3 regions of the Halomonas sp. HG01 genome follow, and region 1 is predicted to be linked to each of the others. Evidence: riboswitches for the same ligand, from Rfam matches in the RefSeq annotation. Region 1 holds a riboswitch; each other region holds the start of a gene.
What was found. Region 1 has a riboswitch for thiamine pyrophosphate ahead of thiC (phosphomethylpyrimidine synthase ThiC). Riboswitches for the same ligand answer to the same signal wherever they lie in the genome.
Positions count from the first base shown of each region.

Region 2: linked by a shared signal. The riboswitch ahead of thiM (hydroxyethylthiazole kinase) and the one ahead of thiC (phosphomethylpyrimidine synthase ThiC) in region 1 are both predicted to bind thiamine pyrophosphate.
Region 3: linked by a shared signal. The riboswitch ahead of UN84_RS01720 (sodium:solute symporter) and the one ahead of thiC (phosphomethylpyrimidine synthase ThiC) in region 1 are both predicted to bind thiamine pyrophosphate.

Region 1 is NZ_CP022134.1:2,561,338-2,570,892, forward strand. It holds gene UN84_RS12230 (glucan biosynthesis protein) at 1-840, shown strand, start outside; gene mdoH (glucans biosynthesis glucosyltransferase MdoH) at 827-2,740, shown strand; gene tenA (thiaminase II) at 3,080-3,748, shown strand; TPP riboswitch at 3,942-4,061, shown strand; gene thiC (phosphomethylpyrimidine synthase ThiC) at 4,138-6,027, shown strand; gene UN84_RS12250 (heavy metal translocating P-type ATPase) at 6,100-8,370, opposite strand; gene UN84_RS12255 (sugar phosphorylase) at 8,531-9,555, shown strand, end outside.
Region 2 is NZ_CP022134.1:2,070,575-2,080,129, forward strand. It holds gene UN84_RS09825 (AMP-binding protein) at 1-960, shown strand, start outside; gene UN84_RS09830 (TenA family transcriptional regulator) at 965-1,657, shown strand; gene UN84_RS09835 (SDR family oxidoreductase) at 1,644-2,462, shown strand; gene UN84_RS09840 (response regulator transcription factor) at 2,534-3,229, shown strand; gene UN84_RS09845 (ATP-binding protein) at 3,226-4,587, shown strand; gene UN84_RS09850 (hypothetical protein) at 4,698-4,988, shown strand; TPP riboswitch at 5,037-5,139, shown strand; gene thiM (hydroxyethylthiazole kinase) at 5,172-5,990, shown strand; gene thiE (thiamine phosphate synthase) at 5,980-6,600, shown strand; gene UN84_RS09865 (DMT family transporter) at 6,680-7,555, opposite strand; gene UN84_RS09870 (serine hydrolase) at 7,647-9,056, opposite strand; gene UN84_RS09875 (HD domain-containing phosphohydrolase) at 9,095-9,555, opposite strand, start outside.
Region 3 is NZ_CP022134.1:370,548-380,102, forward strand. It holds gene UN84_RS01710 (hypothetical protein) at 1-709, shown strand, start outside; gene UN84_RS01715 (hypothetical protein) at 835-1,512, opposite strand; TPP riboswitch at 1,626-1,738, shown strand; gene UN84_RS01720 (sodium:solute symporter) at 1,728-3,116, shown strand; gene ilvD (dihydroxy-acid dehydratase) at 3,186-4,874, shown strand; gene UN84_RS01730 (hypothetical protein) at 4,968-5,639, opposite strand; gene UN84_RS01735 (XRE family transcriptional regulator) at 5,732-6,097, opposite strand; gene glaH (glutarate dioxygenase GlaH) at 6,310-7,281, shown strand; gene lhgO (L-2-hydroxyglutarate oxidase) at 7,383-8,579, shown strand; gene UN84_RS01750 (TAXI family TRAP transporter solute-binding subunit) at 8,772-9,555, shown strand, end outside.

The sequences.
Region 1 (9,555 bases):
ACGGTCGAGACCGAGGCGCGGCTGTTCGCCCGCGAGGTCGTGGCCAAGCTCGGCATCGCGCCGCTGACCAGCATGTACATGCACGGCGGGCTCGGCGACTACCCGGCGGACGACTATCGCCCGCGGGTACACGACTCCAGCGGCCTGGCCATGCAGACCGGCGACGGCGAGCGCATCTGGCGCCCGCTGAGCAATCCCGAGACGCTGCATATGTCGAGCCTGCAGGACACCTCGCCCCGGGGCTTCGGGCTGATCCAGCGGCCGCGCCGGTTCGAGGCCTACCTGGACGCCGAGGCCCGCTACGAGACGCGCCCCAGCGAATGGGTCACGCCGCTGGGCGACTGGGGCCAGGGCCGCGTCGAGCTGGTCGAGATCCCCTCCGACAGCGAGGCCAACGACAACATCACCGCCTACTGGATCCCCGAGCAACCGCTCGAGGCCGGGCAGTCGCGGACCTTCCGCTACCGGCTGAGCACCCTCGGCGCCACGCCGCCGGATCAGCGACTCGCCCATGTGCTGCGCTCGCGCCAGGGCTGGGGCGCCACGCCGGGGCAGGACGATCCGCCGCCCGCCAGCCAGCGCGTCTTCATCGTCGACTTCCAGGGGCCCACCCTCGACGGCCTCGAGGCCGACCAGACGGTGGAGCCGCGCCTGACCACCTCCAGCGGCGAGCTGATCGAACCCCGCGTCCAGCGCCTGCCCGACGACACCTGGCGCGCCAGCTTCCGGCTCGCGCCGGAAGACGGCACACCGGCCGACATGCGCCTGGCCCTGACCCTGCACGGCGAGCCGCTGACAGAAACCTGGAACTATGTCTGGTATCCCGATGAGCGCCGCTGATTCCCGCAACGCCGCGGCGCCCATTCCCTGGCGCCGCACCCGCCGCTGGGCCGTCGCCCTGCTGATCGCCGCCACCACCGCCCTGGGCGTGTGGACCATGTTCCGCATCCTCCACGTCGGCGGCCTGACCCCGCTGGAGCTGGCGGTCCTGGCGCTGTTCGCGGTGACCTTCGGCTGGATCGCCGTGGCCTTCTGGAGCGGCCTGATCGGCTTCGTCCTGAGCCTCGCCGGCCGCGACCCGCTGAGCCTGGCCCTGGCCGGCTCGCCCCGGCCGCCCGACGACGCCCGCTCGCGCACCGCCCTGGTGATGCCGATCCACAACGAGGACGTCGAGCGGGTCGCCGCGGGTCTGGAGGCGACCTGCCGGGACCTGCCGCCGATCACCGAGCGCCGGCACATCGAGGCCTTCGTGCTCAGCGACAGCACCGACGAGGCCGTGGTGGCCGAGGAGAAGGCCGTCATGGCGGCGCTGCAGCGGCGGCTGTCCGGCCATTGCCGGCTGCACTACCGCCATCGCGACAGCAACGCCGGCCGCAAGGCCGGCAACCTCGGCGACTTCTGCCAACGCTGGGGGCAGCGCTACGACTTCATGCTGGTGCTCGACGCCGACAGCGTGATGAGCGGCGATACCGTGCATGAGCTGATCGCCCAGATGGAGGCCAATCCGCGCCTCGGGCTGCTGCAGACGGTGCCGATTCCCGTGCGCCAGGACAGCCTCTTCGGGCGCGCCAACCAGTTCGCGGCGGCGGTCTACTCGCCGATGCTGGCCGCCGGGCTGAGCTTCTGGCAGTCCGACGCCGCCAACTACTTCGGCCACAACGCCATCCTGCGCGTGGCGCCCTTCATCCGGCATGCCGGCCTGCCCGAGCTGCCCGGACGCCCACCGCTGGGCGGCGACATCCTCAGCCACGACTTCGTCGAGGCCGCGCTGCTGCGGCGCGCCGGCTGGGAGGTGCGCATGCGCACCGACCTCGGCGGCAGCTTCGAGGAGATGCCGAGCCATATCCTCGACTACGCCAAGCGCGACCGCCGCTGGGTCCAGGGCAACCTGCAGCACCTGCGCCTGCTGGGCGCCGGCGGCCTGCACATGGTCAGCCGGGTGCACTTCCTGTGCGGCGCTCTGGCCTACCTGTCGTCGCTGATCTGGCTGGCGATCCTCGCGGTCAGCACCGCCGATGCCCTGCTGCGCGCCCTGATCGCGCCCAACTTCTTCACCTCCGACGCCCAGCTGTTCCCGGACTGGCCGATCGCCCCACCCAACCTGATCATGCCGCTGCTCGGCGGCACCCTGGCGATGCTGCTGACGCCCAAGCTGCTGGGCGTAGTGCTGGCCCTGTGCCGAGCGCCGTCCCGCTACGGCGGGCGTGGCAGGCTGGTCGCCAGCGCCCTGCTGGAGGCGCTGTTCGCGATGCTGATCGCGCCGCTGATGATGGTCTTCCACAGCCGCTTCGTGATCGAGGTCTTCAGCGGCCTCACCGTGGCCTGGAACCCGCAGTCGCGCGAGGGGCGCGCCCTGCCCTGGCGCGAGGCGCTGCGTCACACCTGGCCGGGCAGCCTGGTCGGCCTCTGCTGGGCGGGCGTGACCTGGTGGGCCACGCCGACCTTCTTCTGGTGGCTGACGCCGGTATGGCTAGGGCTGATGCTAGCCGCGCCGCTGGTGCGCTGGAGCAGCAGCCTGACGATCGGGCATGGCCTGCGCCGGCGCGGCCTGCTGCTGGTGCCCGGCGAGACCGCCCCGCCGGCGGTGCTCGAGGCCGAGCCGGCGCCGCTGGATCTCGAGGCGGCCGGCGATCCCGCCGCACCGCCGGCCGAGCGGCCCTGCGAGATGCCGATCCAGTCCTTCGGCGGCGACTGGGCGCGGACGTCGAGCGCCGAGGCGAGCGCCGTCCAGGGCAAGTGATCGTCGCGGCGTCCGGGATGACGACAGGAGTGATGACAAGGGGGATGAGAGGGGTGTTCGTCGCCCGCCAAGCTGCTAGACTCGGCCCATTCGCTTGACGGGGTGCCGGTGGAACCGGCTGAGATGGCGCAGGTTCGTGCTCGACACGTTCGAGACAGAGCCCAGCGCTGGTCCCGTGGAACCTGATCCGGGTGGGTGTGGCACGCGCCGCACGTGAACCGGCGTAGGGAATCAGGCGGCGGGCCGGCGCGCCCTCCTTGTGCCCCGGCTCTCCCTCACCGCCTCCGCTACGCCCGTGCGCACCCTACGGCATCCGCTCTCATCGGAATCGGAGGCAAGATGGGCCGTCGCTTCAGTGATCTCACCGCCGCCTGCCAGGCCGACTGGCGCGCCTACACCGAGCACGACTTCGTCCGCGCCCTGGGCGCCGGCACGCTCGAGGCGGACGCCTTCCGCCACTACCTGCAGCAGGACTACCTGTTCCTGATCCACTTCGCCCGCGCCTACGCCCTGGCCGCCTACAAGAGCCGCGACCTGGACGAGCTGCGCCAGGCCTTCGACGGCCTGAAGACCATCCTCGACGTCGAGCTGGACCTGCACCGCGGCTTCTGCCGCGACTGGGGCATCACCGAAGACGACCTGGCGGCGCTGCCCGAGGCCCGCGCCACCCTGGCCTACACCCGCTTCGTGCTCGACGCCGGCAGCCGCGGCGACCTGCTCGACCTGCGCGTGGCGCTGGCCCCCTGCCTGGTGGGCTACGGCGAGATCGCCAACTGGCTCGAGGCGCAGCCGTTCACCGTGCGCGGCGACGCCAACCCCTATGACGCCTGGATCGCCATGTATCGGGGCGACGAGTTCCAGCAGGCGATGCACGCCGAGATCGCCTGGCTGGACGCGCGGCTCAGTGAGGTGACGCCGGCGCGCTTCGACCAGCTGGCGCGACTGTTCCGCGACGCCACCCGGCTGGAGATCGACTTCTGGCAGATGGGCCTGGATCGCGCGGACTGATTTAGCGGCAAGCTGGCCGTTGAGACAGGAATCGCCGGGGAAGGCCTCAGAGGAGGCGCTGTGAATACTTCCCTGTACGCTACCGACGCCATCCCTGGCGTAGGACCTCCTCTTCGGCCTTCCCCGGCTCTGCGGCGAGCCCGGACCAAACAGACAACATGATGCAATAAGGCCCGCCACCACAGCGGGCACACCACGCTTGACGGGGTGCCGTTGAAGACGGCTGAGATCATGCGGCGCGAGGCGCCCAAGCATGGATCCCGTTGAACCTGAACTGGCTAGGACCAGCGTAGGGATCAAGCGACACGCGGCGGCGCCTCGGCGCCGGCCGCCCCTGTCCTCCCCGACGGTCCTCCCTGACGAACCACTCAAGCCAAGGGAGCACGACCATGAGCAAGACCACCCATTTCCTCAACGAGAGCGCCCGCGTCGACGAGGCCGCCGTGGCCCCGCTGCCCGGCTCGCGCAAGGTCTTCGTCGAAGGCTCGCGGCCCGATATCCGCGTGCCCTTCCGCGAGATCGGCCTGTCGCCGACCCGCACCTCCGGCGCAGATGAAGAAAACCCACCGCTGCTGGTCTACGACACTTCCGGCCCCTACACCGACCCCGAGGCCACCATCGACCTGCGCCGCGGCCTGCCCGAGCTGCGCCGCGCCTGGATCGAGGCCCGCGACGACACCGAGTTCCTCGACGGGCCGACCTCCGAGTACGGCCGCCGCCGCGCCAACGATCCCATGCTCGCCCCGCTGCGCTTCGAGCTGACCCGCACGCCCCGCCGGGCCAAGGAAGGGAAGAACGTCACCCAGCTGCACTATGCGCGCCAGGGCATCATCACCCCCGAGATGGAATTCATCGCCATTCGGGAAAACCAGAAGCGTCAGACGATGGGCAGCGAGGAGGTCGAGCGCCTCCTCGGCCACCAGCATCCGGGCGAGGCCTTCGGCGCCCGCCTGCCCGAGGAGATCACGCCTGAGTTCGTGCGCGACGAGGTGGCCGCGGGTCGCGCCATCATCCCCAACAACATCAACCACCCGGAATCCGAGCCGATGATCATCGGCCGCAACTTCCTGGTGAAGATCAACGGCAACCTCGGCAACTCGGCGGTCACCTCGTCCATCGAGGACGAGGTCGACAAGATGACCTGGGGCATCCGCTGGGGCGCCGACACCATCATGGACCTGTCCACCGGGGAGAACATCCACGAGACCCGCGAGTGGATCATCCGCAACGCCCCGGTGCCGATCGGCACCGTGCCGATCTACCAGGCGCTGGAGAAGGTCAACGGCGTGGCCGAGGACCTGACCTGGGAGGTGTTCCGCGACACCCTGATCGAGCAGGCCGAGCAAGGCGTCGACTACTTCACCATCCACGCCGGCGTGCTGCTGCGCTACGTGCCGCTCACCGCCAGACGCACCACCGGCATCGTCTCCCGCGGCGGCTCGATCATGGCCAAGTGGTGCCTCTACCACCACCGCGAGAGCTTCCTCTACGAGCACTTCGAGGAGATCTGCGAGATCTGCAAGCGCTACGACGTCGCCTTCTCGCTGGGCGACGGCCTGCGCCCGGGCTCGGTGGCCGACGCCAACGACGAGGCCCAGTTCGCCGAGCTCGAGACACTCGGCGAGCTGACCCGCATCGCCTGGGAGCACGACGTCCAGGTGATGATCGAGGGCCCCGGCCACGTGCCCATGCACCTGATCAAGGAGAACATGGACAAGCAGCTCCGCGAGTGCGACGAGGCGCCCTTCTACACCCTCGGGCCGCTGACCACCGATATCGCGCCGGGCTACGACCACATCACCTCCGGCATCGGGGCGGCGATGATCGGCTGGTACGGCTGCGCCATGCTCTGCTACGTGACGCCCAAGGAGCACCTGGGCCTGCCCAACAAGGACGACGTCAAGACCGGCATCATCACCTACAAGATCGCCGCGCATGCTGCTGATCTCGCGAAGGATCACCCGGCCGCCCAGCGCCGTGACAATGCCCTGTCGAAGGCGCGCTTCGAGTTCCGCTGGGAGGACCAGTTCAACCTGGGCCTCGACCCGGACACCGCCCGGGAATACCACGACGAGACCCTGCCCAAGGACTCGGCCAAGGTGGCGCACTTCTGCTCCATGTGCGGGCCCAAGTTCTGCTCGATGAAGATCAGCCAGGAGGTCCGCGACTACGCCAAGGACAAGGGCCTCGACGGCGACCAGGACGCTGTGATGAAGGGCATGGAGGAGCAGGCCGAGAAGTTCCGCCAAGAGGGCGCCGAGCTGTACAAGGAGGTCTGACCTCACGCCTTGATGCAGAACGCCGCGCCGGCAATCAGCCGGCGCGGCGTTTTTGTAGGCCGCCAGGCTAATTCAGTTTGCCGCGGGCGAGGCGGCAACGGCCGCGTCGTCTTCCGTCGAGTCACGATCGCCCGGCGCGAAGCGCAGCAGCCGCAGGGCGTTGAGCGTGACCAGCACGGTGGCGCCGGTGTCGGCCAGGATCGCCAGCCACAGCCCGGTGATGCCGAGCACGGTGGTGACCAGGAACAGCCCCTTGAGCCCCAGGGCGATGGCGATGTTCTGGCGGATGTTGGCCATGGTCGCCCGCGCCAGCCGGATCAGCGCCGCCGCGTCGCCCACCCGGTTGCGCAGCAGCGCGCCGTCGGCGGTCTCCAGCGCCACGTCGGTCCCCGAGCCCATGGCCACGCCCACCTGGGCGCTGGCCAGCGCCGGGGCGTCGTTGATGCCGTCACCGATCATCATCGTCCGCTCATGGCCGGCCAGCTCACGGATCGCCTCGACCTTGCCCTCCGGCATAAGCCCGGCGCGACGCTCGATGCCGAGGCGCCCGGCGATGGCCGCGGCGGTGCGATCGTTGTCGCCGGTCAGCATCACCGAGCGCACGCCCAGCGCCGACAGCGCCTGCACGCCGGCCTCGGCATCGGGCCGCGGCTCGTCGCGCAGGGCGATGGCCCCCAGCGCCACGCCGTCCTCGACCGCCACGATCACCGTCTTGCCCTCGGCCTCGAGTTCCTCGATTCGCGCGGCCAGCGCCTCGGCCAGCGTGCCGCGATCGGCCACGTGGCGCGGCGCGCCGACGAAGGCCCGGCGACCCTCGATCAGCGCCTCGACGCCCTGCCCGGGCACCGCCCGGGCCTCGCTGACCCTTGAGGCCGCGACCTGCTGCGCCTCCGCATGGGCGACCACCGCCTGCGCCAGCGGATGGCTGGCGTCGCGCTCCAGGCCCGCGGCCAGGGCGATCACGTCCTGCGCGGCCACGGCGTCGCTTGCCGGCACCACATCGGTCACCCGCGGCCGGCCCTCGGTCAGGGTGCCGGTCTTGTCGAAGGCGACCGCCTCGGTGCGGGCGGCGGCTTCGATCACCGCACCGCCCTTGAGCAACAGCCCGTGCCGGGCGCCGCTGGAGAGCGACGAGGCGATCGATGCCGGCACCGAGATCACCAGCGCGCAGGGGCAACCGATCAGCAGCAGCGCCAGGCCGCGATAGGTCCACTCGCCCCATTCGCCGCCCAACGCCAGCGGCGGCACCACCGCGACCAGCACCGCCAGGCCGACCACCGCCGGCATGTAGACGCGGCTGAAGCGGTCGATGAAGCGCTCGGTGGGCGCCCGCGCCTCCTGGGCTTCCTCCACCAGCCGGATGATGCGTGCGATGGTGTTGTCCTCGGGCGACCGGGCCACGCGCAGCCGCAGCACGCCGTCATGGTTGATCGAGCCGGCGAACACCTCGTCGCCCTCGCCCCGGTCCCGCGGCACCGACTCGCCGGTCACCGGCGACTCATCGATCGACGAGCGGCCCTCGAGGATGGTGGCGTCGGCGGGGATGCGGTCGCCGGGGCGCACCACCACCACCTGGCCGACCGCCAGATGTGCCACATCCACCGTGCGCGTCTCGCCGGGGGCGACTTCCAGGCGTGCCTCGCGTGGCACCAGATCGGCCAGCGCGCGGATGCCCGAGCGGGCCCGGTCCGCGGCCACGCCCTCGAGGATCTCGCCGATAGCGAACAGCAGCACCACCATGGCCGCCTCCTCGGCGGCGCCGATGATCAGCGCACCGCCGGCGGCCAGGGTCATCAGCATCTCGATGGTGAACGGCATGCCGACCCGCGCCGCACTCACCGCACGGCGAGCGACCGGCGCCAGTCCGATCAGGCAGGCCGCCAGGAAGGCCCAGTGGGCCACCTCCGTTCCGACGGTGAAGCGCAGCAGCGTGGCCACGCCGAGCGCCACCCCGGTGGCCAGCACCAGCCGCCCCTTGGCGGTGGCATGCCAGCGCCGGGGCGAGGCGTCATCACCCCGACGGAAATGATCGGCATGATCGCGCCCGGCACAGCAGCCGGCGCCCGAAGGCGCCTCGGCATCGTCCTGCGCCGACTGGCGCCGAACGCCATAGCCCAACCGCTCGACCAGCGACGCCACGTCCTCGGGCGCCGTGCGGCCGGTATCCAGATCGAGGGCCAGCGAGCCCTGCATGACCGAGACCTTCACGTCAGCCACGCCATCCAGACGCTCCAGCGCGCCGCGGATCTTGCCGGCGCAGCTCGGACAGTCCATGCCTTCCACGCGCCACTGGTGTCGCTGGAGTGCACCCTTTTCGGCTTCCTGCGCGGCGTCTTGCGCCATCCTGACCTCCTCGGGGCTCGTCATCGAAACATGGCATCAGCCTAGAGCCTCTAGCCGCTATAGACTCAAGCGGTGATGACGCCGGGCACGACACCGCCAGCATGGACAGCTGGCACGCGGCCTGCATGCTTAAGGAAACCCCCAACGAGAGGCGATCGCCATGCCGGCACCCTCCCTTTCGACGCCACTTGGCGCCGAGGCCTTCCATGAGCGCGCCCATCGCCACCTGACGATGCTCTACGGCCCCCGCGCCGACGAGGTGCTGCGCCGGCTGTTCACCCTGCTGGCGCATCAGGCCCCCATGACGCCCCCGGATGGTGAGGCACCGCCCGCCCGTCCGCTGTGGAGTGAACGCGACCAGTGGCTGATCGCCTACGGCGACAGCCTGGTCGACGGCGAGCAGCCACCGCTCGACGTCCTCGACGACTTCGTCGCCGGCCGCCTCGGAGAGACCTTCAGCGGCGTGCACCTGCTGCCCTTCTTCCCCTGGAGCAGCGACGATGGCTTCTCGGTCATCCACTACCGCGAGGTCGATCCCAAACTCGGCGACTGGCCCCAGGTCCGCCGCCTTTCCCGTCGCTTCGATCTGGGGGTCGACCTGGTGCTCAACCACGTCTCACGGGAATCGCTGTGGTTCGCCGACTATCTCGGCGGCAACCAGCCCGGCCGCGACTACTTCATCGAGATGGATCCCGAGACCGACCTCTCGGCGGTGGTGCGGCCACGCAGCTCGCCGCTGCTGGTCAAGGTGCCGACCCGCCGCGGGCCCCGTCACCTGTGGGCGACCTTCTCCGAGGATCAGATCGACCTGAACTTCGCCAACCCCGACGTGCTGCTGGAGTTCGTCGGTATCCTGCTGTTCTACCTCTGCCAGGGCGCGCGAGTGATCCGCCTGGATGCCATCGCCTACCTGTGGAAGAAGGTCGGCACCTCCTGCATCCACCTGCCCGAGACCCACGAGGTCGTGCGGCTGCTGCGCGCCATCGCCGATCACGTGGCGCCGGGCACGCTGATCCTCACCGAGACCAACGTGCCGCACCGCGAGAACATCAGCTACTTCGGTCTTGAGAGGCTCGAAAAGGACGGCACGCCGCCGGACGAGGCGCACCTGGTCTATCAGTTCCCGCTGCCGCCGCTGCTGCTGCACACCTTTACCAGCGGCGAGGCCGGCACCCTGGCGGCCTG
Region 2 (9,555 bases), 490 kb from region 1:
ATGCTGCCGCTGGCCACCCTGCTCGAGAACCTCGGCGGGCTCTATCTGCCGCTGTGGCTCGGCGCCGGGGTGGCGCTGCCCGGCGCCGCCGAGCTCGGCTGGCAGGGTGCCAGCGGCTTCGACGCCGGGGCCGCGCTGGCCGCCATCGAGCGCTACCGGCCGCACAGCCTGATCCTGGTGCCCCAGCAGCTCCAGGCGCTGGTGGACGCCGCCCCCCGCGCGCCCGAAGGGCTGCGCCTGGTGGCGGTGGGCGGCGCCCGGGTCGCCGCGCCGCTGCTCGAGCGCGCCCTGGCCGCCGGCTGGCCGGTGGCCGAGGGCTACGGCCTCTCGGAGTGCGCCTCGGTGGTGTGCCTCTACCGGCCCGGCGAGGCGCCCTGCGGCGTCGGCCGCCCGCTGCCCCACGCCCAGGTGCGGCTGCGCGCCGACGGCGAGGTCGAGGTGAGCGGCGCCACCATGCTCGGCTATCTGGGCGAGCCGCCGGTCGCCGGCTGGCACGCCACCGGCGATCTGGGCCGCTGGGAGGGCAACGCCCTGGTGCTGGAGGGCCGCCGCCGCGAGGTCTTCATCACCGCCTATGGGCGCAACGTCGATCCCCAGTGGGTCGAGGGCGTGCTCGCCACCCGGCCGGGCATCGCCCAGGCCCTGGTCCACGGCGAGGCCCTGGCCCACAACCGGGCGCTGATCGTGCCGGCCGCCGCGAACCTGCCCGACGCCGCCATCGAGGCCGAGATCGCCGCCGCCAACACCACCCTGCCCGACTACGCGCGGGTGAGCGAATGGCGCCGCTGCGCGCCCTTTACCCCCCACAACGACCAGCTGACGGCCAACGGCCGCCTGCGCCGCGAGGCCATCCTGGCCGCCTACCGGGACTGGCTGACCCGCCCCGGCGCGGACGACACCACGACCGACGCATCGCGCCCGACCTATCGAGTTCGCCCCATCACGACCACCGAGGAGTGACCCCATGAGTGCCTATCAACGCCTGCAGGACGCCACCCGCGCCGAGCGCGAATGGCTGCTCGACACGCCCATGATGACCCGCGCCATGCAGGGCGAGGTCGGGCGCGACGAGTACCTGGCCTTCCTCGGCCAGGCCTACCACCACGTGCGCTTCACGGTGCCGCTGATGATGGCCTGCGGCGCCCGCCTGCCCGACCGGCTGGGCTGGCTGCGCGGCGCCCTGGTGGAGTACGTCGAGGAGGAATACGGCCACGAGCAGTGGATCCTCGACGACATCCGCGCCGCCGGCGGCGACCCCGAGGCGGCGGCCGCCGCCTCGCCCGACCCGGCCACGACGCTGATGGTGGCCTACGTGCGCGACCGGATCGAGCACGGCAATCCGGTGGTCTTCTTCGGCATGGTCCAGGTGCTCGAGGGCACCAGCACCGCGGTGGCCACCCGCGCCGCCGAACAGCTCCAGGCGAGCCTCGGTCTGCCCGACAACGCCGTGCGCTACCTGAGCTCCCACGGCAGCCTCGATATCGGCCACCTGGCCTTCTTCGAGACGCTGATCGACCGCCTGGAGGAGGACGACCTGAACGCGGTGATCGAGGGCGCGCGCATGGTCTATCGCCTCTACGGCGCCATGTTCCGGGGCGTCACCGCCCGTTGCACGGGGGGCGAAGCCGCCCGGGAGCTGACCGATGCGCTGGTCTGAACCGCACTATCTCACCCAGGGCTGGCCAGGCCAGCGGGTGCTGATCACCGGCGCCAGCGGCGGCATCGGCCAGGCGCTGGTCGACGAACTCGCCGCCGCCGGCGCCCAGCTGCTGGTCACCGGCCGCGACGCCGAGGCCCTGGAGCGGCTGTGCCGACGGCATCCCGGCCAGATCACGACCCAGGCCGCCGACCTCACCCGCACCGAGGATCGCGCCCGGCTGGTGGCGGCCGCCGAACGGCTGGAGTGCACCATGCTGATCAACGCCGCCGGCGCCAACCGCGCCGAGCTGTTCAAGGACGCCGACGACGAGGCCATCGAGCGCCTGGTGACGGTCAACCTGACCGCCACCCTGCAGCTGACCCGCGCCCTGCTGCCCCGGCTATGCCGCGCCGAGCAGGGCCTGGTGGTCAACGTCGGCTCGGCCTTCGGCCATATCGGCTACCCCGGCCAGGCCGCCTACTGCGCCACCAAGTTCGCGCTCTACGGCTTCACCCAGACGCTGCGCCGCGAACTGTCGGACTCGCCGATCGCGGTGCACTACATCGCCCCGCGGGCCACCCGCACCGCCATGAACGCCCCGGCCATGGAGGAGATGAACCGGGCGCTGGGCAACGCCATGGACGATCCGGAGACGGTGGCCGTCCAGATCCGCCGCGCCATCGAACGCGGTCGCAAGGAGACCCGGCTGGGCCGCGCCGAGCCGATCTTCGCCCGGCTCAACGCCCTGTGGCCGGGGCTGATCGATCGCGCCCTGCGCCGCCAGCTGCCCACCATCCGCCGCTTCATCACCCCGCCATCCTGAGCCGCCAGGGTCGACAGGCGCGGCCTTCGAGGCGAGTATCGGCATGACCGGAGCACCGACAAGGAAGGCCCATGCGCATACTGCTGGTGGAAGACGATCCCAGCCTGGCGTCGGGCATTCGCCTGGCGCTGAAACCCGAGCACTACACCGTCGACATCCTCGGCGACGGTATCGAGGCCCTCAACGCCCTGCGCGACGAGGAGCCCTTCGATGCCGTCATCCTCGACCTGGGCCTGCCCCGGCTCGACGGCATCGACCTGCTCACGCGGCTGCGCCGCGGCGGCCATCGCGTGCCGGTGCTGGTGCTGACCGCCCGCGACGGCATCGAGCAGCGCATCCAGGGCCTGGATGCCGGGGCCGACGACTACCTGACCAAACCCTTCGAGGTCGACGAGCTCAAGGCACGGCTGCGCGCCCTGCTGCGCCGTAGCCAGGGCCTGGTCAGCAGCGAGCTGCGCCACCGCGGCGTGGTGCTCGACCCGGAGAACCGCCGCGTCACCTACCAGGGCCAGCCGGTCACGCTGTCGCGCCGCGAGTTCACCCTGCTGCAGGAATTCCTCAGCCACCCGGGCCACGCCTTCACCCGCGACACCCTGGCCCGCCTGCTCTACGGCTGGGACGAGGACGTGGAGAGCAACGCCATCGAGGTCCACGTTCACCACCTGCGCAAGAAGCTGGCCCCGGAGTTGATCCGCACCCTGCGCGGCATCGGCTACATCATGGACAAGGCCCCGGCGGACGAGGCACCCGGGAACAGGATCCCATGAGCTCCATCCGCCGCCGCACCCTGGGCATCGCGCTGCTAGTGGTCGCGCTGTGCATGCTGGCGATCGGCGTGACCAGCTATCGCGACGCCGCCCGCGAAGTGGCGGCGCTGTTCGACGCCCGCCTGGCCCAGCAGGCCCGGCTGCTGGAAGGCCTGGTGCGCACGCCGCTGCCCGAGGCCCGGCGCGAGGCGCTGCTGGCGAGCCTCGACGACGCCCTGCGCCGCAACACGCCGGGCACCGACGGCGGCCACCGCTACGAGGGCGAGGTGGCCTTCCAGGTCTGGCGCGACGAGCGGCTGCTGCTGCGCTCCGCCGGCGCGCCGACCGCGCCGTTCACCGAGCGTCGTGCCGGCTACGGCGACGCGACCCTGGACGGACGCGAGTGGCGCGTCTTCGTCCTCGGCGGCGACGACCTGCGGGTGCTGGTCGGCGAGCGCGGCGACGTGCGCGGCGAGCTGGTCCGGGGCATCGCCCTGCGCACCCTGGTACCGGACCTCGTGGGCCTGCCGGCACTGGCGGTACTGCTGTGGTGGGCGATCGGCTGGGGGCTGCGGCCGCTGTCACGGCTGGCCGCCCAGATCGAAGCCCGCGACCCCCAGCGCCTGAACCCACTGCCCGACGACCCACTGCCCCGCGAGCTGGCCACCATCGTCGGCGCCCTCAACGGCCTGCTGGCGCGGATCCGCACCCTGCGGGCCCGCGAGAAGCGCTTCATCGCCGATGCCGCCCACGAGCTGCGCACCCCGCTGACGGTGCTCGACCTGCACGCCCAGAACGCCCTGGCCACCGAGGATCCGGCGGATCGGCGCGAGGCGCTGACCCTGTTGCGCGACGGCCTGGCCCGCGCCACCCGGCTGGTCGGCCAGCTGCTGACCCTGGCACGCCTGGACCCGGAGCAGGAAGGCGCCCCGGATCAGCGCATCGACCTGCTGCACGAGGTGCGCGAGTCGCTGGCCGAGCTGATGCCGCTGGCCACCGACCACGACCAGAGCCTGCACCTGGAGGCCGACGAGGCGGCAGACTGGGCGCTGACCACCGAGCCCGGCGCCGTCACCACCCTGATCAAGAACCTGGTCGGCAACGCCATCCGTCACTCCCCCGCCGGCAGCCGCATCGACGTGGCACTGACGGCGGAAGAGCGAGTGCTGGTGCTGCGGGTGGACGACAGCGGTCCCGGCATCCCCGAGGACGGCCGCCAGCAGGCGCTGGCGCGCTTCCACCGCGGCGGTGCGGGAGCCGGGGCCGGCCTCGGACTGTCCATCGTCGACCGTCTGGTACAGCGCCACGGCGGCCGCCTGACGCTGGGCGACGCCCCCGGCGGCGGGCTGCGCGTGAGCGTGCGGCTGCCCCGCGCCTGACACGGCATCGTCATGTCGCTCCCTTAGCGTTGGTGTAAGCCGACTTTAAGCCAACGCCGTTACGGTGGTGGGCTGAATCGCCCAACGACAACCGGAAAGGAGACATCGACATGCACGCCATGCCCCCGACCTCTCTCGACGCCGCCCTGCGCCGCCCCCTGTGGCTGGCCCTGGGCGGCGTGCTGCTGCTCGTCGTCGAATGGCTGATCAGCCCCTGGGGCGTGGGTAGCCTGCCGCTGGCGTTGGTCGCCCTGGCCGCCGGCGCCGCCTTGCTGCTTCGCCCCCTGAACGCGGCGATGCGCCTCGAACCCGAGGAGGAAGGCAACGGCATGAGCGCCGATCTCCAGAGCGTCTCCCAGGCCAGCCTGCTGACCCTGGCCGTGCTCCAGCTGGCCGCCTGAGGCGACGCCCGCCGGCTTTACATGCATCGGACGAAGGGCGATAGTGAGGCCCGACGACAGGGGCGCCGGGGCGATGATCCGCCGCGGCTGAGAGGCACCCTCACTACCTGACCCGGATAATGCCGGCGGAGGGAGTCGTGCCGGCTCCCTCGGTGGCCGCGCCTCCCGTCGCCAGGAGGCCCGATGCATTCCCTCGATCCCGCGCCGCATCTGGCGCGCGTGCGCCGCACCACCCCGCTGGTTCACAACATCACCAACCACGTGGCGATGAACTTCATGGCCAACGCGCTGCTGGCGCTGGGCGCCTCGCCCGCCATGGTCCACGCCCGCGAGGAGGCCGCCGAGTTCGCCGGCCTGGCCACCGCCCTGACGCTGAACATCGGCACCCTCTCGCCCCACTGGCTCGACGCCATGGACGACGCCGCCCGCGCCGCCAATGACGCCGACACGCCCTGGGTGCTCGACCCGGTGGCGGTGGGCGCCACCCGCTTTCGTCGCCAGGCCGGCGCCCGGCTGCTGGCGCTGGGGCCGACCGCGATCCGCGGCAACGCCTCGGAGATCCTGGCGCTGGCCCGACAGGGCGGCGGCGGGCGCGGCGTGGACAGCACCGACAGCGCCGACAGCGCCGAGCGCGCCGCCGTGGCGCTGGCCCGCGAGCATGCCACCGTGGTGGCGGTCACCGGCGAGGTCGACCTGGTCACCGACGGCCGACGCCTGACGCGGGTCTGCGGCGGCCATGCGCTGATGCCTCGCGTCACCACCATGGGCTGCGCCCTGACCGGCGTGGTCGGCGCCTTCCTGGCCGGCGCCGAGGATCCGTTCGAGGCCACGGTGGCGGCGCTGACCGCCTACGCCGCGGCCGGGGAGATCGCCGCCGAGACCGCCGCCGGCCCCGGCAGCTTCGCCGTGGCCTTCCTCGACGCCCTCTATGCCCTCGATCCCGACACCCTCGCTACGCCGCTGGCCGACCGTATCCACCTGGAGCTCACCGATGCGCCTTGATCTGTCCCTCTACCTGGTCACCGACCCCGAGCTGTGCGCCGCCCTCGGCGTGGAGCAGACCGTACGGGCCGCGGTGCGCGGCGGCGTCAGCGTCGTCCAGCTGCGCGACAAGCACGCCGCCGACGCCGAGATGATCCCGCTGGCCCGGCGCCTGAAGGCTGCCCTGGCCGGCAGCGGCGTGCCGTTGATCATCAACGACCGCCTCGAGGTCGCGCTGGCCAGTCGGGCCGACGGCCTGCACATCGGCCAGGACGACGGCGAGGTCGCCGATGCCCGTGCCGCGCTGGGCCCGGACGCCATCCTCGGCCTCTCGGTGCAGACCCACGAACAGCTGGCACGGCTGGACGCCGGGCGCCTCGACTACCTGGGCCTCGGCCCGGTGTTCGCCACGGCCACCAAGCAGGACCATGCCGCGCCGCTGGGCGTCGACGGCCTGGCGGCGCTGGCCGCCGCCAGCCCGCTGCCCACGGTGGCGATCGGCGGGCTCAAGGTCGAGCACGTCGAGGCGGTGCGCCGCGCCGGTGCCGGCGGCCTGGCGGTGGTCTCGGCGATCTGCGGCACCCCGGACCCGGAGGCCGCCGCCCGCGCCTTCCCGCCGTTCCACCGCTGACGCCTGAACGGCCAGCCCCGAACGCAGGCGGCCCCGCGCGAAAGAGCGCGGGGCCGCCGGGTCGCCGACGCGACCTGCGTCACAGGGAAGGCCGCCGGTTCAGCGCGACGCGCCGCTCCTGATAGGCGATGGCCAGGCCGCTGGCGATGATCAGGCTGCCGCCGGCGAACACCCAGGGGTCGGGCATCTCGCCCCAGAAGCCCCAGCCCAGCAGGGTCGCCCACAGCAGTGCCGTGTAGTCGAAGGGCGCGGCAATGGCCGCCGGGGCGTAGCGGAAGGCCTGGGTCAGGCCCACCATGGCGCCGACGCCGAGCACGCCAGCGCCCAGGAAGCCCAGCCAGTGCAGCGGCGCCGGGGCCTGCCAGACCCAGGGCAGGGTCAGGGAGGCGGCCAGGCAGGGCACCAGGGTGGTGTAGAAGACCATGGCCCAGAGGTGCTCCCCTTCGCCGTAGCGGCGCGCGGTGATCATGGTCAGGGCATAGAACAGCGCCGCGGCGACCACCACCAGCATGGCGGGCTGGAAACCGGCCGCCCCGGGCCGCACCACCACCAGCACCCCGACGAAGCCGAGCAGCGTGGCCAGCCAGGTCGGACGGTCGACCCGCTCGCCGAGCAAGGGCACCGACAGCAGCGTCACGAACAGCGGCGCGGCGAAGGCGATCGCCGTGGCGGTGGCCAGCGGCAGCAGCACCAGCCCCCACATGAAGGTGATCATGGTGGCGGTGAAGATCAGGCCGCGCAGCAGGTGCACGCCCGGACGCCGCGTGCCGAGGGTGCGCAGGCCGCCATTGAAGCGCGCGATCAGCACGATCAGCGGCAGCGACACCAGGGTGCGGAAGAAGATGATCTGCAGCGGCGAATGCACCGCGCCCAGCCACTTGGTGAGGGCATCGCCCAGGGCCAGACACAGCACGCCGCCGCACATGAACAGGATGCCTTTCAGAGAGGGAGCCATGCAGCGCCTCCGTGCGCGCGTCGAGGGAGGGGAAACGACACCGCCCCGACGGCCTGACCGTCGGGGCGGTGAGAGGGGCCGGAACCGAGGGTCAGAGCGAGGCCTGGACCACCATGCAGTCCATGCCCTGGGACTGGAGACGCTGGCAGGCGCTGCGGGCCTGGCGCTCGCCCAGATCGACCAACCGCGCCCGGTAGACGCCGGCTTGCGCCACCCAGGGCACGTCGACCCGGGCGTCATCCAGCTCCGCGGCCAGTCGGGCCGCGGCGCGGTCGGCCAGGCGACGAGCGTGATCGGCGTCGCTGAAGGCGCCGACCTGCACGCCCCAGCCGCCGGTCCGCTCGTCGCGGTCGATCAGCGCGGTCAGCGGATCCGCCTCCGCCGCACCGCCGACGGCCGCGTCGGCGCTCGGCGCCGAGGCCACGATCGCCTCGTCCGGCGAGGGGGCGGCGACCTCCTGTACCACCGGCCCCGGCGCGGCGGCGCGGCTCGGCTCGCTGGCCGCCGGCGTCGAGGCCGGCTCGGGCGCCCGGGCGGATACCGTCGCGGCCGGTGCCGGCGCGGCGCTGTCGCGGCTCGCCAGCATCTGACCGGCCGGCGGCAGCGTGCGGCCCGGCAGCGGCATCAGGCGCTCGTCGGCGATCTCGGTGCGGGCCAGCCAGCCGTGGCCGTCGGCCAGGGCGGCGCGGGCGAAGCCGCGGTTCAGCAGGTCGGCCATGTGCTCGTCGCGGGAGGCGGCGGTGAAGCCGCCCATCACCACCGAGAGCATGCGCCGGCCGCCGTGCACCGCCGAAGTGGCGACGTTGAAGCCGGAGGCGCGGATGAAGCCGGTCTTGAGGCCGTCGGCGCCCGGGTAGTTGGCCAGCAGGCGATTGTGGCCGCGGTAGGTGTTGCCGCGCCAGGTGAAGTCCTGCAGCGAGAAATAGTGGTAGTACTGCGGGAAATCGAGCATCAGCCGACGGGCCAGCACCGCCATGTCGCGGGCGGTGGTGACCTGGGCGTCGTCCGGCAGGCCGGAGGCGTTGCGGAAGGTGGTGTGGCGCATGCCGAGCTCGCGGGCGCGCTCGGTCATCATCCGCGCGAAGTGGCGCTCGCTGCCGCCCAGCGCCTCGGCGACGACCACCGCCACGTCGTTGGCCGAGCGCACCACCAGCGACTCGATGGCGGTCTCCACCGGGATGCTGTCGCCCGGCTTGAGATAGAGCTTGGTGGCCGGCATGGCCGCCGCCGCCCGCGACACCGGCAGCGGCTGCCCCAGGCTCATGCTGCGCCCTTCGATGGCCTCGAACAGCATGTAGAGGGTCATCATCTTGGTCAACGAGGCCGGATAGCGCGGCGCATCGGCGTTCTCGGCGTAGAGGATCTCGTGGGAGTCGGCGTCGATGACGATGCCCGCATAGCGGGGATTCTCGGCCTGGGCGAGCGGTGCCAGCAGCACGCTGGCCATGACGAGGGCGGCGAGCAGACTCACTCGCCAGCCGGAAATCGGAGTCGGCAGCATCGGTGTTCCCCTGAAGAATGACGCGCTTTATAAGTGCATTATGACCCAGGGGCCTGCCCTGTACAGGGCGAAACGCGGCCCGAGGCGCCATTTCCACTTTTCATTGTCGGACATCCAGCCTCGTTCTTGAGCGCGTCGATGTCCACCTCGTCGATCTGCGCCGGCGCCAGGAAGCGCTCGGCGTAGTCGCGCCACACCCCGCTGTCGAGCAGCAGGACGAAGACGTCGGGATCCAGATGGCCGTCGCGGGCCATGCCGGCCAGGATCGACAGCGAGCGCGACAGCGTCAGACCCGGCTTGTAGGGCCGGTCGGCGGCGGTCAGCGCCTCGAACACGTCGGCCACCGCCATGATGCGCTCCTCCAGACTGGCCTCGGCCAGCACCAGCCGGCGCGGATAGCCCCGGCCGTCCATGCGCTCGTGATGGTTGCCGGCGATGGTCGGCACCCGCCGCAGGTGTGCCGGCCAGGGCAGCGACTCGAGCATCATGATGGTCTGGA
Region 3 (9,555 bases), 1.5 Mb from region 1:
CAGCGCTCAGCAAGATGGCCTGGGCTCGGAAGCCAATGATCCGACGGCCTCCGTCATGGCCTTCCAGCTGCAGGACTTCTACACGTACCGGTACCACAACCTCGACGACGAGGACGGAAACCGCATGCAGTTCCGCGCCGCCATTCCGTTCTCGCTGGGCGACTCCAGCAACATCTTCCGGCTCACCGCGCCTTACGTGGCCGACTCGCCGAATGACTCGAGCGGCTGGTCCGACATGACACTCTTCGACCTGGTGACCTTCGACCGGTCATGGGGGCGATTCGGCGTGGGTGCGGTAGCGCTGTTGCCGACCGGGGAAGACGGCCTGAGCGCCGAGAAATGGGGCCTCGGTCCCGCCGTGGGCTTCGTGGCCAGCCAACCCTGGGGGATATGGGGGCTGTTCAACCAGAACGTGTTCACGGTGGCGGGAGACGACGACTACCGCGACGTGAATATCTCGATCGTGCAGCCGATCGTGAACTACAGCCTCGGGAATGGCTGGTCGGCGGGGGCCTCCGACATGTCGATCACCTATGACTGGGAGCAGCATGATTGGGTGAGCCTGCCCCTGGGCGTTGCGCTCAACAAGCTGGTGAGGATTCAGGAGTATCCGGTGCAGTTCACGGCCAGCTATGAGCACAACTTCTACGACGAGGGGGTGAGCGCCTCGGACACCCTCAACCTCACCGCGAAGCTGCTGTTGCCTTGAACGGCAGCGGTGAGTAGGGGGCCGCTGGTCGCCTCCGAAGCGCTAAAGATCAATGACGTCTCAGGCGATCCTGGCCCCTTCCATGGAAGCTTCTGCCTCCTCCTGAGGCCCCGCTCCGGTATCGCCTAGGGGCGGATATGGGCCATCTCCAGCAGCTCGCTCAGCGGTTCCAGCTGGCCCACGTGCAGCACCAGCACGCACTCGCCGGGTTCGTCGGCGGCGGGGCGAACGATGGCGAATTCGCCTTCCTCCAGATGGAATTCGTGGATCTCGCGGCTGCCCTCGGGCGTATTGCAGCGGATCGAGCGGTAGGCCTCGTCCTCGCCGTAGGTCAGGCGGTGATAGACCTTGAAGAAGGTATAGAGCGACAGGCCGCGGGGAAACGCCGGCCAGCGGGCCGGGTTGTCTCGAGTCTCTGAGTCGACCTCGAGGCCGTCGGCCTCGGCGCCGGCGATGGCACTGGCCAGCGGCTCGGCGAGCAGGCTGTCGGCCTCGCCCGGCAGCGGGGCGAGACGGTCCAGCGCCTGCTGGTAGCGCTCGGCGATCGCACGCAGGTCGGCCGTCTTGCCCAGCGCATGGTCGCCATGTCGCAGGTCTTCGGGGGCGCAGCCGCCGTTCTCCCAGCCGTGGATCACCCTGAGCGTCAGTCGCCCTTCGCGCATCGGCGCCTCCAGCAGCGCCTGGAGGGCGATGCGCAGGTGCAGCTGGCGCTCGGGGACGCCGTTGTCGAAGGCGGCGTAGGGCTCGGCGAAGATCCGGTGCAGGCAACCGGGGGCGTGTTCCTTGGCTTCGGTAAACGGCATGGCGGGGTCCGGGCTGGTTGTTCGAATGGCGGGAAGGATGTGTCATGCTGGCGTGGCAATCCGGATATCGGCCATTTTGGCCCTGTCTTGAGGATCGCCACTACTAATCCATTCACTGTCGCCAGGGGAGTCTCGCCGGCATCGGCGGGGCTGAGAGAGCGTGCGTCGCTGACCCTGGAACCTGATCCGGTTCACACCGGCGGAGGAAGTGCGACATGCCTTATCTGACGTCAGCCGTGCTTGGCGCGGCGCTTTTGTGTTTCACCGTTCTGGGCCTGCGTGCCCGCCGGGCCGACGGCCCGCTCGACGACTACGTTACCGCCCGCAACTCCCAGTCGGCCCCGACCCTGGGGCTCTCCTTCCTGGCCTCCGGCATGGGGGCCTGGATCCTCTTCGCGCCGCCCGAGATCGGCGCCTTCGTCGGCCCGCTGGGTCTGGCCGGCTATGCCATCGGCTCGGCGCTGCCGTTCATCGTGCTCGGCGCCTTCGGCCCGGCCATCCGCCGTCGCCTGCCGGAGGGGCGCAGCATCGGCGAGTACGCCGAGGCCTGTTTCGGCGCCGGCATCCGCCGCTGGGTGGCGCTGGTCTCGGTGCTGTACATGGGCTGCTTCCTGGCCGCCGAGCTGACCGCCATCGGCGCCATCACCGGGCTGCTGTCGGACGTCCCGGTGGCGCTGGTGGTGGTCGGCGTGGCGGTGGCGACCCTGCTCTACACCGCGCTGGGCGGGCTGCGTGCGAGCCTGGCCACCGACCGCTGGCAGGCCTGGCTGCTGCTGGCCCTGCTGGGGGTGGTGGGCGGCGTGGCGCTGGCCCGGTTGCCCGAGCTGCCGGCCGAGGCCGCGCTGCCGTCGATCCCCGCCGCGGATGCCCTGTCCGTGGCGCTGACGCTGGTGATCGCGGTGACCGCGGCCAACCTCTTCCATCAGGGCTACTGGCAGCGGGTGTGGGCGGCCCGGGACGACCGGGCGCTGGGGCGCGGCGCCTGGCTGGGCGGCGGCATCACCGTGCTGGTGGTGGCGGTGGTCGGCGGCCTCGGCATGCTGGCCGCCATGGCGGGCGTGTCGCTGGGCGAGCCGCCGATCCCGTTCTTCGCGCTGCTCGCCGAGGCGCCGGGCTGGCTGGCGCTGCCGGCGCTGGTGCTGGCGGTGACCCTGGTGGCCTCCAGCGTCGATACCCTGCAGAACGGCATCGCCTCGCTGGTGGTGGCCGGCAGCGGCCGTCGCGGCCTGTCGCTCAGGGCGGCGCGGTGGGTCACCGTGGCGCTGATGGTGCCGGTGGTGGCGATCGCCCTGCAGGGGCTCTCGGTGCTGCGACTGTTCCTGATCGCCGATCTGCTGTGCGCGGCCATCGTGGTGCCGGTGCTGCTGGGGCTGTGGGCGCGGATGAGCGCCATGGCGGCGCTGGCCGGCGGTCTCGCCGGGCTGGCGGGCGCGGTGCTGCCGGGGTGGGTCGCCTCGGGCAGTGCCCTCGATGGCCTGCTGGCGGCGAGCTTTCCCGACGGGGTGCCGACCCTGCCGCCCTTCCTCGGTGCGCTTCTGGCCTCCAGCGCGGTGGCGCTGCTGGTGGCCTGGTGGCGCCCGGCCGCGGTGCGGCGTACGGCCTGAACGGTTGCCAGGCCGGCGGATGACGGCCACCCTCTGAAGGTCATCCCGACCTGACGGAGGAGCCGCGCCATGAGTGACACGCCACAGGATCCCCGCCGCCGCCATTCCGCCCCGGTGGTGGACGGCGTCGGCAAGTCGGCCAGCCGCGCCATGCTGCGCGCGGTGGGCTTCAACGACGCCGACTTCACCAGGCCCCAGGTGGGCATCGCGTCCACCTGGAGCCGCGTCACGCCCTGCAACAGCCATATCGGCGAGCTGGCCGAGCAGGCCAGCGCCGGCGCCGATGCGGCCGGCGGCAAGGGCGTGATCTTCAACACCATCACCATCTCTGACGGCATCGCCAACGGCACCGAGGGCATGAAGTACTCGCTGGTGTCGCGGGAGGTGATCGCCGATTCCATCGAGACGGTGGCCGGCTGCGAGGGCTTCGATGGCCTGGTGGCCATCGGCGGCTGCGACAAGAACATGCCCGGCTGCCTGATCGGCCTGGCGCGGCTCGACCGGCCCAGCGTCTTCGTCTACGGCGGCACCATCCTGCCCGGCGAGGGGCACACCGACATCGTCTCGGTGTTCGAGGCCATGGGCGCCCACAGCCGCGGCGATCTCGACCTCATCGACGTCAAGCGGATCGAGGAGACGGCGATTCCCGGGCCCGGTGCCTGCGGCGGCATGTACACCGCCAACACCATGGCCTCGGCCATCGAGGCGCTGGGCATGAGCCTGCCCGGCAGCTCGGCGCAGAACGCCGTGTCCCAGACCAAGCGCGACGACAGCCGGGCGGCGGGGGAGGCGGTGCTGACCCTGCTCGAGCGCGACATCACGCCCTCGGACATCATGACCCGCGAGGCCTTCGAGAACGCCATCACCGTGGTGATCGCCCTGGGCGGCTCCACCAATGCGGTGCTGCACCTGATCGCCATGGCCGACGCCATCGGCGTGTCGCTTTCCCTCGACGACTTCACGGCGATCGGCAAGCGGGTGCCGGTGCTCGCCGACCTGCGGCCCAGCGGCCAGTACATGATGAGCGAGCTGGTCGAGATCGGCGGCATCCAGCCGCTGATGAAGACCCTGCTCGACGCCGGGCTGCTGCATGGCGACTGCCTGACCGTGACCGGCGCCACCCTGGCCGAGAACCTGGCCGAGGTCGTGCCTTACCCCGAGGGGCAGGCGATCATCGCGCCCCTCGAGGCGCCGCTGAAGGCCCAGAGCCACCTGCGCGTGCTGCACGGCAACCTGGCCCCGGAGGGCGCGGTGGCCAAGATCACCGGCAAGGAGGGCACGCGCTTCTCCGGCCGGGCCCGGGTGTTCGGCTCCGAGGAGGAGGCCCAGGCGCGCATCAACGACGGCAGCGTGGTGGCCGGCGACGTGGTGGTGATCCGCTACGAGGGGCCCCGCGGCGGGCCCGGCATGCGCGAGATGCTGACCCCGACCTCGGCGATCATGGGGCGCGGACTCGGCAGCGAGGTGGCGCTGATCACCGACGGCCGCTTCTCCGGCGGCAGTCACGGCTTCGTGGTCGGCCACGTGACGCCGGAGGCCTTCGACGGCGGCCCCCTGGCGCTGCTCGAGGATGGCGACACCATCACCATCGATGCCGAGGCCGACACCCTCGATGTCGCGCTCACCGTCGAGGAACTCGAACGACGCCATGCCGCCTGGCAGCGGCCGGCGCCGCGCTACACCCGCGGGGTACTGGCCAAGTACGCGCGGATGGTCAGCTCCGCCTCGACCGGGGCGGTGACCGACCGCCCCGACTAGCTCGCCCCGGCAGGGCCCCGAGACGCGACGGCGCCGCCCCGAGGGGCGGCGCCGTTCGTGCTTTCGGGCAGGGCGTGCCCTGCGGCCGTCGGCTTACTGGGAGAGCGCCTGGTTCATCATGTCTTCCATGCTCATGGCGTCCTCGGGCAGCTCGAAGGCGCTTGCCGCTGGGGCCTCGTCGGACAGCGAGGCGATGCGGAAGCGGTCGCCGAAGCGCAGCATGCCGAGCCCCTCTTCCTCCAGCGCCGAGGCGATCGGGTCGGATTCGCCGGTCATGGTGCGTTGATAGGCGTGGAAGGCACGCATCAGCTCACGTACCTGATCGTCGTCGCTCAGCACCAGGGTGTCGTCATGGGCGTTGCCGGCCTTGTCGGTCCACGTCAGCGCATAGACCTCGCCCTCCAGGCCGGCGATGATCTCGCGTTCGCCGGTGGCCTCGAGCCGTTCGACCGAGTCGGCCTGCTGGCTGGTCACGCCGGCCATGGCCTGATCGCCGCCCATGCTCTCGGCCATCTGCTTGAGGCGGGCCATGTCCATGACCAGGGTCTGGCCCTGCATCCGGGTGACCATGTAGCCGTTGCCGTCCTTGAGCAGCATGAAGCCCGCCTGGGCCTGCCGGGGGAAGTCCATGCGCAGGTCATCGCCCGCCCAGCGGACTTCCATGGTGGCGGTGCCCTGGTCGGAGCGGCTCTCGAGGGTGGCCTGGCCATCGGCCAGGGCGGGCAGCGAGGCGGCCAGCAGCAGGCCGGTCACGAGGTGGCGCATCGGGATTCTCCCTGATCTCTCGAATCCATGAGGTGGAAGGGCCGGCGAGACCGGCCCGGGCCCAGTGCGCGGGCGAGCGGGTCGCCTGACGGCTAGGGCGGCGTGAGTTCGTGGTCGATGGTGCTGCGCAGTGCCTGTAGCTCGTCGAGGGTGAGCTGCTCCAGGCGTCCGGCGAGAAGGTCGCTGATCTTCTGCATCGGCAGGCCCGCGCGACGGGCGATCTCGCGGTTGCCGAGATCCGATACGGCGATCAGCCGAGTGATGATGCGCATGAGGCGCGTACGTTGTTCCAGGTCCCTGACGTCGAGGTCAGGGCATCGTCGCGGAGGGTCGAGGATTTCCGCGTTGGATGGGCTTGCCGTGCTCATGATGCTCCACAGGACAGAATCGACCGCTACAGCATGAAGCCTTTTGACGCGTTTCGCCAGTGGTCGAAAGGCGGATGGCGCAAGATTCATTGCCCGCTGAATCGGCCGATGGCGGGGATGGCAAGGCCAGGGGCGGACAGGGCAAAGCGCGGTCTCCGATGCGGTTGAATCCCCGGTGTTTTTGGTCTGTGGTCGGAATGTCCGGGCGCGGGGAAGATGCAGGGACGACGGGAATTTGTTGATGTTTTATAAAAATGTCGATATTTTTGATTCATCGACCCTCGACGCCCTGGAGCCTCCCGATGACCGCGCTGACCCGGATCCCCGAACTCGCCATGCCGCTGCCCGCCGACCTGCAGGGCTTCACCCTGACGCCGTCGGCCCAGTCGCCGCGCCTGCTGCAGATGACCTTCTCCCGCGAGGTGGTCACGGCCTTCGTCGAGGCCGTGGCCGAGTGGCCGGTGCAGGCACTGGAGTACAAGTCGATGCTGCGCTTCCGGGTGGCGAAGCTCCTCGACGACCTGTGTGGCAACACCCTGCAGCCGGTGCTGATCAATACCCTGGTGGACCGCGCGACCGGCGGACTGCAGGTGGTGCCCGAGGGCCTGGACGACGTGGCCCAGGCCGAGGAGATGGTCAAGTTCGCCACCGCCGTGGCGCACCTGATGGGGCGCTCCAACTTCGATGCCATGAGCGGCCAGTTCTATGCCCGCTTCGTGGTCAGGAACGTCGACGAGTCCGACAGCTACCTGCGCCAGCCGCATCGGGTGATGGAGCTGCACAACGACGGCACCTTCGTCGAGCAGGACACCGACTACGTGCTGATGATGAAGATCGACGAGCGGCACATGCAGGGCGGCGACTCGCTGCTGCTGCACCTGGACGACTGGGAGGACCTGGAGCGCTTCTATCGCCATCCGCTGGCGCACCGCGGGATGCGCTGGGCGGCGCCGCCCAGCAAGAACGTCGCCAAGGACGTCTTCCATCCGGTGTTCGACGTGGACCGCGAGGGGCGGCCGATCATGTCCTACATCGACCAGTTCGTGCAGCCGAAGGACTTCGAGGAGGGCAACTGGCTGTGCGATCTCTCCGAATCGCTGGAGGGCAGCGCGGCGACCCTGTCGGTGCCCAACCCGGTGGGTAGCTTCCTGCTGATCAACAACCACTTCTGGCTGCACGGCCGGGACCGCTTCACGCCGCACCCGGAGCTGCGCCGCGAGCTGATGCGCCAGCGTGGCTATTTCACCCATGCCGCGACGCGTCCCCAGCGTTGAAGCGGGCGGCGACGTCGAATCGCGCCCTGAGAGTATAAAGGGGCATGACCGGGCCACGCCGTCTCCGCGGCGTGGCCCTCGCTCATCGCAACGAGGACGGCATGTACGATTTCATCATCATCGGCGGAGGCATTCTCGGCATGTCCACCGCCATGCAGCTCAAGCAGGCCTATCCGGATCGCCGGATGCTGGTGCTGGAGAAGGAGCATGAGCCGGCCTGCCACCAGACCGGGCACAACAGCGGCGTGATCCACGCCGGGGTCTACTACACCCCGGGCAGCCTCAAGGCGCGCTTCTGCCTGGAGGGCAACCGCGCCACCAAGGCCTTCTGCGACGAACACGGCATTCCTTACGCCAGCTGCGGCAAGCTGCTGGTGGCCACCAATGACCTGGAGATGCAGCGCATGCAGGCGCTGTGGGAGCGCACCGAGGCCAACGGCCTGGAGCGGGAGTGGCTGTCGGGGGGCGAGCTTAAGGAGCGTGAGCCCAACATCACCGGCGTCGGCGGCATCTTCGTGCCGTCCAGCGGCATCGTCGATTATCGGGCCGTGACCCGTGCGATGGCGGCCGAATTCGAGCGGATGGGCGGTGACATCCGCGTTGGCGCCGAGGTCACCGGGCTCCAGGAACGACGCCAGGAAGTGGTGGTGACGACCGCTGCCGGCGAGTTCAGCGGGCGCTATCTCGTGACCTGCTCGGGGCTGATGGCCGATCGCGTGGTGCGCATGCTGGGCCAGGACCCGGGGTTCACCATCTGCCCCTTCCGCGGCGAATACTACCGGCTGCCCGAGCGTCACAATGCCATCGTCAATCACCTGATCTATCCGATTCCGAACCCGTCGATGCCGTTTCTCGGCGTGCACCTGACGCGCATGATCGACGGTTCGGTCACCGTGGGGCCCAACGCCGTGCTGGCCTTCAAGCGCGAGGGGTATCGCAAGCGCGACGTCTCGCCGGTCGATCTGGCGCGGATGTTCACCGATCCCGGCATCCTGCGGGTGCTGGGGCGCAACCTGCGCCCGGGGCTCAAGGAGATGAAGAACTCGTTGCACAAGCGTGGCTACCTGGAGCTGGTGCGCAAGTACTGCCCGAGCCTGACCCTCGATGACCTGGAGCCCTATCCGGCCGGGGTACGTGCCCAGGCGGTGTCGCGGGACGGCAAGCTGGTCGACGACTTCCTGTTCGTCAACACGCCACGCACGGTGAACGTGGGCAACGCCCCGTCGCCGGCGGCCACCTCGGCGCTGCCGATCGGTGCGCATATCGTCGGCAAGGTGAAGGAGCTGGTCGGCGAGTGAAGGCGTCGTTGAAAGGCGGACCCTGGCCTGCGCGCAGGAAGCGCTAAAGTAGTCGCCGTATCGACGTTGGTGGTGTGGCCCCGCCGCGCGGGGACTGCTAGCGTTTTTCCAGGCGCGCCGGCCAGTTATCGACCGAGCCGGCATCGCTCGAACAAGCACAACAATTCCCTCGAATCGTCTGTAGGAGGCTTCATGAGCGCACTCAAGACGGCCCTCGCCGCCACTCTGCTGGTGGCGGCCCCCGCGGCCCTGGCCCAGCAGCAGCTGTCCATCGCCACCGGCGGCACCGGCGGCACCTACTATCCCTACGGCGGCGGCCTCGCCGAGCTGATCAACGAGCACGTCGAGGGCTTCGACGCCGTGGCCGAGGTCACCGGCGCCTCGGTGGAGAACATGGGGCTGGTCTGGCGCGGCGACTCCGACCTGGCGCTGGCGCTGGCCGACACCGTCTATCAGGCCTACAACGGCACCGGCGACTTCGAGGGCCGTCAGCTCGAGAACATCCGCGCCCTGGCGTCGATCTACCCCAATGCCGTGCAGATCGTGACCATGGCCGATTCCGGCATCGAGTCGCTCTCCGACCTGGAAGGCAAGGTCGTCTCGGTGGGCGCACCGGGCAGCGGCACCGAGATCAACGCCAGCACCCTGCTGGAGGCCAACGGCATCACCTACGACGACATCGACGCTCGCCGCCTCAACTTCAACGAGACCGCCGACGCCATCCGCGACGGCGACATCGACGCCGGCTTCTGGAGCGTGGGCCCGCCCACCAGCTCGATCATGAACCTGGCCACCACCCGCGACATCCGCCTGATCGGCCTCTCCGACGAGGAGATCGCCAACGCCCAGGCCGAGGAACCGGTGTTCGCCGCCTATGAGCTCAAGTCCGGCCTCTACGAGGGCATGGAAGAGGCGGTGCAGACCATCGGCATCCCCAACGTGCTGGCGGTGAGCAGCGAGATGGACGAGGAGCTGG